Regions from separate parts of the Mesorhizobium sp. M4A.F.Ca.ET.020.02.1.1 genome, predicted to be linked through region 2. Evidence: predicted binding sites of a transcription regulator. Region 2 holds the regulator's gene; the other holds the start of a gene.
What was found. The regulator HrcA, encoded in region 2, represses chaperone genes, less so after heat shock. The targets are predictions, from matches to a motif close to GTTAGCACTCNCNNNNNGNGAGTGCTAAC.
Positions count from the first base shown of each region.

Region 1: the regulator HrcA is predicted to act here: its motif matches at 1,211-1,239, upstream of groES (co-chaperone GroES).

Region 1 covers NZ_RZOI01000291.1:625-6,707, reverse strand. The annotation lists gene EN742_RS18620 (hypothetical protein) at 1-210, opposite strand, end outside; gene EN742_RS18615 (class I SAM-dependent methyltransferase) at 274-1,068, shown strand; gene groES (co-chaperone GroES) at 1,301-1,597, shown strand; gene groL (chaperonin GroEL) at 1,667-3,334, shown strand; gene EN742_RS18600 (zincin-like metallopeptidase domain-containing protein) at 3,484-4,485, opposite strand; gene EN742_RS39445 (hypothetical protein) at 4,962-5,156, opposite strand; gene EN742_RS39440 (hypothetical protein) at 5,239-5,424, opposite strand; gene EN742_RS39435 (hypothetical protein) at 5,340-5,609, opposite strand.
Region 2 covers NZ_RZOI01000913.1:5-2,054, forward strand. The annotation lists gene hrcA (heat-inducible transcriptional repressor HrcA) at 228-1,310, opposite strand; partial or broken gene rph (ribonuclease PH) at 1,453-2,050, shown strand, end outside.

The DNA.
Region 1 (6,083 bases), on a different contig from region 2:
CACGGTCGCGTCGACATGCAGTACCGCGATGTCGGCTTCCGGCCTGGCCGCCGTGCCGGCAAGGATCCGGACCGAATGGCCACGGCGCTTCAGCTCTTCCAGCAGGTCGAAGAGCATATACGGGCTATCACGGCGTAGCAGCAGCCCACGCCGGCTCTGAAACCGGTCGAACTCATGCGTGATGACCGCGATGCGTGCCATGCGCCCCATTGGCTTCTCGAGCGTCCTCGATTATTCGATCGAATACAATGCGCTAACCAACCCAGGGTTTGCATGACAGAGCACTGGAATGCAATTCGCAAACACTGGCAGTTGCTCGGCTCGCCGTTGCGGCCGCCGGCTCAGGTGGTCGAGGCCTATGAACGCGAGCTCGAGCTTGCGCAATCGCACGTCGTCATGCTCGGCGTGACACCGGAGCTCGCCGGACTTGGCGCCACAATGATTGCGGTCGACGAGTCCGCCGACATGATCGCCGGCATCTGGCCGGGCGACACCGATATGCGCAAGGCGGTGCGAGGCGACTGGTTCGACCTGCCGTTTCCCGGTGCGAGCATCGACGCGCTGATCGGCGATGGATGTCTCTCGGCGATCGGCGACGCCGAAGCAAGACGGGCGCTTTTTTTGGCGATCGCGAGCGTGCTCAAGGCCGACGGCCGCGCCGGCATAAGGCTTTACGCCTCTCCCGAAACCCCGGACGACCCGAAGGATGTCCGCGCCCTGGCGCTGGGCGGTGGCGTCTCGACCTTCCACGAGCTCAAATGGCGCGTGGCCATGACCGCAATCAGCGGCATGCCCGACCACATCATACCGGTGACGAGAATCTTCGAACAATTTGAGGCGATTTTCCCCGATCGCGTGGAGCTTTCGGCGCGCACCGGATGGGACCTGCCGGTCATCGGCACCATCGACGTCTACCGCAACTCTTCGGCTATCTACAGCTTCGCCCCGGCTGACGCGGTGATCGGCGAGGCGCATGCGTTCTTCGACAATGTCGGCGTCGTTCCGACCGGCACCTACGGGCTCGCCGAACGTTGCCCGCTACTGGTGCTGCGCTCGCCAAGGCGCTAAGGGGCAGCTATGAAATTCCTTCGCGATCCCATCAGCGAAAGACCGCGTTCCTGATGCGAATCCAGGCCGGGAAAAATTTCGCGCGGTTCGTTCCTTGCGCGCGCCTTGACTCTCGAAAGCCTCCGGCCTATCTCAGCGCCACGTTAGCACTCGCCTTGTGTGAGTGCTAACTCATATCCGGCCTCGCCGGATGGAGGAACAGTTCTCACCGTTCTCATCGAGGAAGACACTTATGGCAAAGTCCAAGTTCCGCCCGCTTCATGACCGCGTGGTCGTTCGCCGGGTCGAATCCGAATCCAAGACCGCCGGCGGGATCATCATCCCGGATACGGCGAAGGAGAAGCCGCAGGAGGGCGAGATCATCGCCGTCGGCTCCGGCGCTCGCGACGAAGCCGGCAAGCTCGTGCCGCTCGACGTCAAGGCCGGCGACCGCATCCTGTTCGGCAAGTGGTCCGGCACCGAAGTCAAGCTCAATGGCGAAGACCTTCTGATCATGAAGGAATCCGACATCATGGGCATCATCGGCTGAACATCGGCCTCACCGTCAACTGAATCTTGAATCTGCGGGTTCGCCCCGAACCCCTGCCAGGAGCTTACAATGGCTGCAAAAGACGTAAAATTCTCCCGTGATGCCCGCGAGCGCATGCTGCGCGGCGTCAACATCCTTGCCGACGCGGTGAAGGTGACGCTGGGCCCCAAGGGCCGCAACGTCGTCATCGACAAGTCGTTCGGCGCCCCGCGCATCACCAAGGACGGCGTCACCGTCGCCAAGGAGATCGAACTTGAGGACAAGTTCGAGAACATGGGCGCGCAGATGGTCCGCGAAGTCGCTTCGAAGACCAACGACATCGCCGGCGACGGCACCACGACCGCGACCGTTCTCGCCCAGGCGATCGTCCAGGAAGGCCACAAGGCGGTTGCCGCCGGCATGAACCCGATGGACCTGAAGCGCGGCATCGACCTCGCCGTGACCGAAGTCGTCGTCGCTCTCGGCAAGGCCGCCAAGAAGATCAAGACCTCCGAGGAGGTCGCTCAGGTCGGCACGATCTCGGCCAGTGGCGACGAGTCGGTCGGCGCCATGATCGCGGAAGCGATGCAGAAGGTCGGCAACGAAGGCGTCATCACCGTCGAGGAAGCCAAGACCGCCGAGACCGAGCTGGAAGTCGTCGAAGGCATGCAGTTCGACCGCGGCTACCTGTCGCCCTACTTCGTCACCAACGCCGACAAGATGGTCGCCGATCTGGAAGACGCCTACATTCTCCTCCACGAGAAGAAGCTCTCCAACCTGCAGGCCATGCTGCCGGTGCTCGAGGCTGTCGTGCAGACCTCGAAGCCGCTGCTCATCATCTCGGAAGACGTCGAAGGCGAGGCGCTGGCCACGCTGGTCGTCAACAAGCTGCGCGGTGGCCTGAAGATCGCCGCCGTCAAGGCTCCGGGCTTCGGTGACCGCCGCAAGGCCATGCTGGAAGACATCGCCATCCTCACCGGTGGCCAGGTCATCTCGGAAGATCTCGGCATCAAGCTCGAGAATGTCGGCCTCAACATGCTCGGCCGCGCCAAGAAGGTGTCGATCTCCAAGGAGAACACCACCATCGTCGACGGCGCCGGCAAGAAGGCCGAGATCCAGGGCCGCGTTGCCCAGATCAAGCAGCAGATCGAAGAGACCACTTCGGACTACGACAAGGAGAAGCTGCAGGAACGTCTGGCCAAGCTCGCCGGCGGCGTTGCGGTGATCCGCGTCGGCGGTGCGACGGAAGTCGAAGTCAAGGAAAAGAAGGACCGCGTCGATGACGCCCTCAACGCGACCCGCGCGGCCGTCGAAGAAGGCATCGTTGCTGGTGGTGGCGTCGCGCTGCTGCGCGCTTCGGCCAACATCAAGGCCACCGGCGTCAATGCCGACCAGGCCGCCGGCATCAACATCGTTCGTCGTGCGCTGCAGGCTCCGGCCCGCCAGATCGCGGCCAACGCCGGTGCGGAAGCATCGATCGTTGCCGGCAAGATCCTTGAGAACAAGGGCGCGACCTTCGGCTACAACGCCCAGACCGGCGAATATGGCGACATGATCGCCATGGGCATCGTCGATCCGGTCAAGGTTGTCCGCACCGCTCTCCAGGACGCGGCCTCGGTGGCCGGCCTGCTGGTCACCACCGAAGCCATGATCGCGGAGGCTCCGAAGAAGGAGTCGGCTGGCGGCGGCGGCATGCCTGGCGGCATGGGTGGCGGCGGCATGGGCGGCATGGGCGGCATGGGCGGTATGGATTTCTAATCCAGCTCTGGCAGCTTTCGCAACGAGGGGCGGCAGCAATGCCGCCCTTTTTTTGCGAACCTCGATCCGATAAACGATCGGCGCCAACGCCGGCCATGTTAGCGCAACCTCAAAAGAACTGTCGAGTTGGTTGCGCGGCTTTTGCGTCATCAGAGGCGCAAGGCGGCCGCGTGTGATGATTGCGCGCTTCCATAGGCGGTTTCGGCATGTGCCTCGCCTTCGACATCGGCATTGCGGCCAAGCAGGAAATCGGCGGCTTTCGAGGCATGGCTTGCGGCGCGGAAGATGGCGCGGTTGTCCTCGCGCAAAACCGTCAGCCATGAGCCGATGTAGTCGGCATGGCGCACGGTCGGCTCGATGCCGAGACTGCTGCAGATGAAGGCTGATGCGATTTCGGCGACCAGTTCCTCGCGCGCATAGGTGTTGGACCCGAAGGAGCCGGACAGGTCGCGCGCGAGTCGCGTCGGGTGGCCGGTCCAGTGGCCAAGCTCGTGAAAGCAGGTCCGGTAATAGTCGATCTGGTGGAAGAAAGCCGGCTGCGGCGGCACCTGTATGGTGTCGCTGCCGGGCATGTAGAAGGCGCGCTCGCCGCCGATGCGAAAATCAGCGCCGGTTGCATGAATGAGCGCCTCGGCCTGCGGGACCATCTCGCGCTCAGGCAGAGGCTCGCCGGCGGCATAAAGATGTTCGGGCAGATTATCGCACTGCGCGACATTGAAGACGGTAAAGCGCTTCAGGAAGGGCACCGCCTGCGGTTCGTCGCCATCGGTGTCGGCGCGTTGCTTTTCGTTCTTGGGAACAAAGCGGTCAGCGTGAACGATGGTGGTGCCGTGCTCACCCTTCCTGACATTGCCACCTAGGGAAAGCGCCTGCCGGAAGGTGAGCCAGTTCTGGCTGGGGAAACCGCGATCGATGACCCCGCCCCACAGGATCAGGATATTGATGCCGGAATATCGGCGCTGGGTGGCCGCATTCCGCGGCAGGCCGAGGCCTGTCCTTGTCCTGCCCCACGGCTTGACCCATGGCACGGTGCCGCGCTCCAGTTCGGCAATGATGCGGTCGGTGATTTCCTGATAAAGGCTGGCGCCGGTGCGCCCGCCACTCTCTGCGCCAGCCTGTCGGCTGCCGCAACGTTTGTTGTTTGCACGCATCGTGATGTCCTCCGCTCTTCAATCGCGCCCTCCCCGGAAGCGGGGTGGGCGGCGAAAGCGACCGGAAAGGCCCGACGTCGGAGGCGGACTGCATCCGCAGGACCGGAATGGAGTGGAGGACCCGAAGCGAAAGCGAAGGGTTGCGGGACGCCGCGGCGGGCCTAGAAGGGAGTGCTGCCCGCCCTGCGCCACCGGGGAAGGCCACGATAAAAACGACGCCGGCCGACAGGCCGGCGACCGTCAGCAGCCGAAGGCTGCCCCGCGCCAGGGGGCGAAGCCGCAGGGCCAAGACCGCCTGAGCCTGGCGAAGATAAGCGGGCTCGGTTCACGAGCACCCGGCCAGCGCCTTCAGGCGCGGGCGCTCAGGATTGTTGTTGGCGCCCACGGCAGCTGGATGACCGCAACAAGATGCCGAGGAGCAACAGCAAAGCCAGCTGCCACAAACGGCACGCTCCGGCAACAACAGCGTGGCCGATCTACAGATGCTGCCCCGCACGAGAGCCTGCACGCTTTGAGCGCGCATCGGCGAGCAAGCGTTGCAAGCTGGCCATGTCGACCAGGTGGGCGATCACTATATCGCCGACCACCAACGCGGGCGTACGGTCGATGTGCAGACCTTTCGCGAGTGCGCGGACGCGCGCAAGTTCATCTGCGATGGCCGGATCTTGCATTCCCGCTTGAGCTGCTCCACGTCAAGGCCCACACGCGCTGCGATCTTGAGAGTGATCCTTTCAATGATCCAACTGGGGGAAGTCATAAGGGCGCGGTGGAATTCGTCGAACTTTCCCTGTTTTCTCGAGGCGAGTGCGATTGGGAATCCGGTCCCAGGACCGGGAACCGTCTGATCACAAGCTTCAGATTGGGATCATTCTTGAAGGCTTTTTGGTAGTTGAGATCTGCCAGTCTGCAATGCGGACAGTTGTGGTAGTCATTGAATATGACCAGAACGGCATCGCCTTGCGGGTTGCCGGCGATTGGCGAAGGGGGTCGTTGTCGAATGCGCCGCTCCACTTTTGCCTGTCGATCGACCACGCCTGCCGGTGCAGGTTCGCGCTATATTGGCTCGCCAGCACGGCGAGGAGTAAAAGAAGAGCTGCGACAGTGATGGCAGTCGGCTTAGACATGAGTCTCCAATCCATGGACGGCGTGGCAGCAACGGCCCGCCTTTTGGTGTAAAATGCTTTTGATCGAGCCCCGCACTTGCCACAGGGCGCAGTCGCGAGGGCGCACAGCTATAGATGCCGGTGCGCTCTGGCGGTTTCTGGAAAGATGGCCTTGCGCCATCGGGCCCACCCCACCCAGCTGAGCGTCGTTCGCGCGGGCCGGGCAACCGCGACCGCCATTCACCACGCCGGGCGACTGACCGTCCGCCCGGCAGAGCGCTGAAGGGTCCCCGGACCTTCCGGGTTGCCGGCGATTTGGCGAAGCGGGGTCGTTGACGAGTGCGCCGCTCCACTTTTGACTGTCCATTGGCACGACTGCATGGGCGGGGGCGGCCTTTCCCGCGGCGGGTGCGCGCTATTATGGCTCGCCAGCACGGAAAGCAGCACGGCGAGGAGAAAAAGGAGAACCGCGAGAGTGGTGGCCGTTGTCTTAGA
Region 2 (2,050 bases):
TATCTCGTGCTGGTCCTCGGGCTGGTTGACCATTTCCTCGAGCAGCAGGCTGATCTGGGCCTTGAGCGATTCCAGCGCCATTTTTCTTCTCCTCCACTGCCTAGGTGTACTGAGATCCGGTCAGGCCGGGTCGAAAATGGTGGTCTCCGAGAACCGGAGCGGAGCGTACTTGAAGTACGTGAGCACCGGAAGCGCGGGAGATCGCCATTTGCAGGCCGGCCTCACACCTAACGCAGCATGCGCGAAATGAGCTGCGCCGTATAGTCGACCATCGGCACGATGCGGGCATAGTTAAGCCGCGTCGGACCGATGACGCCGAGTGCGCCGACGACACGGGCGTCCTTGTCGCGATAGGGCGCCACGACCAGCGACGAGCCGGACAGCGAAAACAGCTTGTTTTCCGAGCCGATGAAGATGCGCACGCCGGGCCCTTCCTCGGCGAGGTCGAGCAGTTGCAGCAGCCCGTCCTGCGTCTCCAGATCCTCGAACAGATGGCGCAGCAATTCGATGTCGGCCTGGGCGGTGACGTTTTCGAGCAGGTTGGCGCGGCCGCGCACGATGAGCCGTGCCGGCAGGCCGCTTTCGGCGCCAGCCCAGACCGCCAGGCCCTTTTCGACCAGGTCCTGCGACAGCGTGTCGAGGGCGGCCCTGGTCTCGTCCTTGATGCGGGCGATCTCGACGCGCGCCTCGGCCAGTGTGCGGCCCCGGATATGGGCGTTGAGGAAGTTGGAGGCCTCGTGCAGCTGCGACACGGTGGTGCCGGCGGGCAGGTCGACGACGCGGTTCTCGACGTCGCCGTTCTGCGACACCAGCACGGCCAGCGCCTTGGTGGGTTCCAGCTGGATGAACTCGATGTGCTTCAGCGCCACCTCGTTTTTGGCGGCGAGCACCAGGCCGGCGCCGCGCGACATGCCCGACAGCATCTGGCTGGCCTCGGTCAGCATATGCTCCAGCGTGGCGCCCGAGCCGGAGGCGCGCACCTGCGCTTCGATGATGCGGCGCTCCTCGTCGGAGAGGTCGCCAAGCTCCATAAAGGCGTCGACGAAGAAGCGCAGGCCGGTCTGCGTCGGCAAACGGCCGGCCGAGATATGCGGGGCATAGATCAGGCCGAGATGCTCGAGATCGCTCATCACGTTGCGGATGGTGGCCGGCGACAGCGAAGAGGGCAGGATGCGCGACAGGCTGCGCGAGCCGACCGGCTCGCCATCCCTGAGATAGGATTCGACGATGCGCCGGAAGATATCGCGCGAGCGCATATCAAGCGACTGGAGCGCGGGCGACTGCGATGCCGGATCGACTGCCTTGGTCATTCGAGCCAAAACCTCCTGCTCAAATATAGACTTAGGCCGTGCCCGCGCAACCCGGTCCATTTTCCTTTGCGCCATGCGCCGCATGCGTCTACAAGCCGCCAACGAATCCTTGAAAACCAAAAGAAAGAAGAAAGAGGCCTCGATGCGCCCCTCCAAACGCCAAGCCGACGAAATGCGCGCCATCTCCTTCGAGCGCGGCGTCTCCAAGCACGCCGAGGGTTCGTGCCTCGTGAAGTTCGGCGACACGCATGTTCTGTGCACGGCAAGCCTGGAGGAAAAAGTGCCGGCCTGGATGCGCAATTCCGGCAAGGGCTGGGTGACGGCCGAGTACGGCATGCTGCCGCGTTCGACCGGCGAGCGCATGCGGCGCGAGGCTTCAACCGGCAAGCAGGGCGGCCGCACGCTGGAAATCCAGCGGCTGATCGGCCGTTCCTTGCGCGCCGTGGTCGACCTGCAGGCGTTGGGCGAGCAGCAGATCACTGTCGACTGCGACGTGATCCAGGCCGATGGCGGCACCCGTACCGCCTCGATCACCGGCGGCTGGGTGGCGCTCCATGACTGCCTGCGCTGGATGGAGGCGCGGCAGATGGCCAGCGTCGCCAAGGTGCTGAAGGACCATGTCGCGGCGATCTCCTGCGGCATCCATGACGGCCAGCCGGTCCTCGACCTCGACTATCTCGAGGATTCCTCGGCCGGCACCGACGCCAATTTCGTCATGACCGGCAAGGGCGGTATCGTCG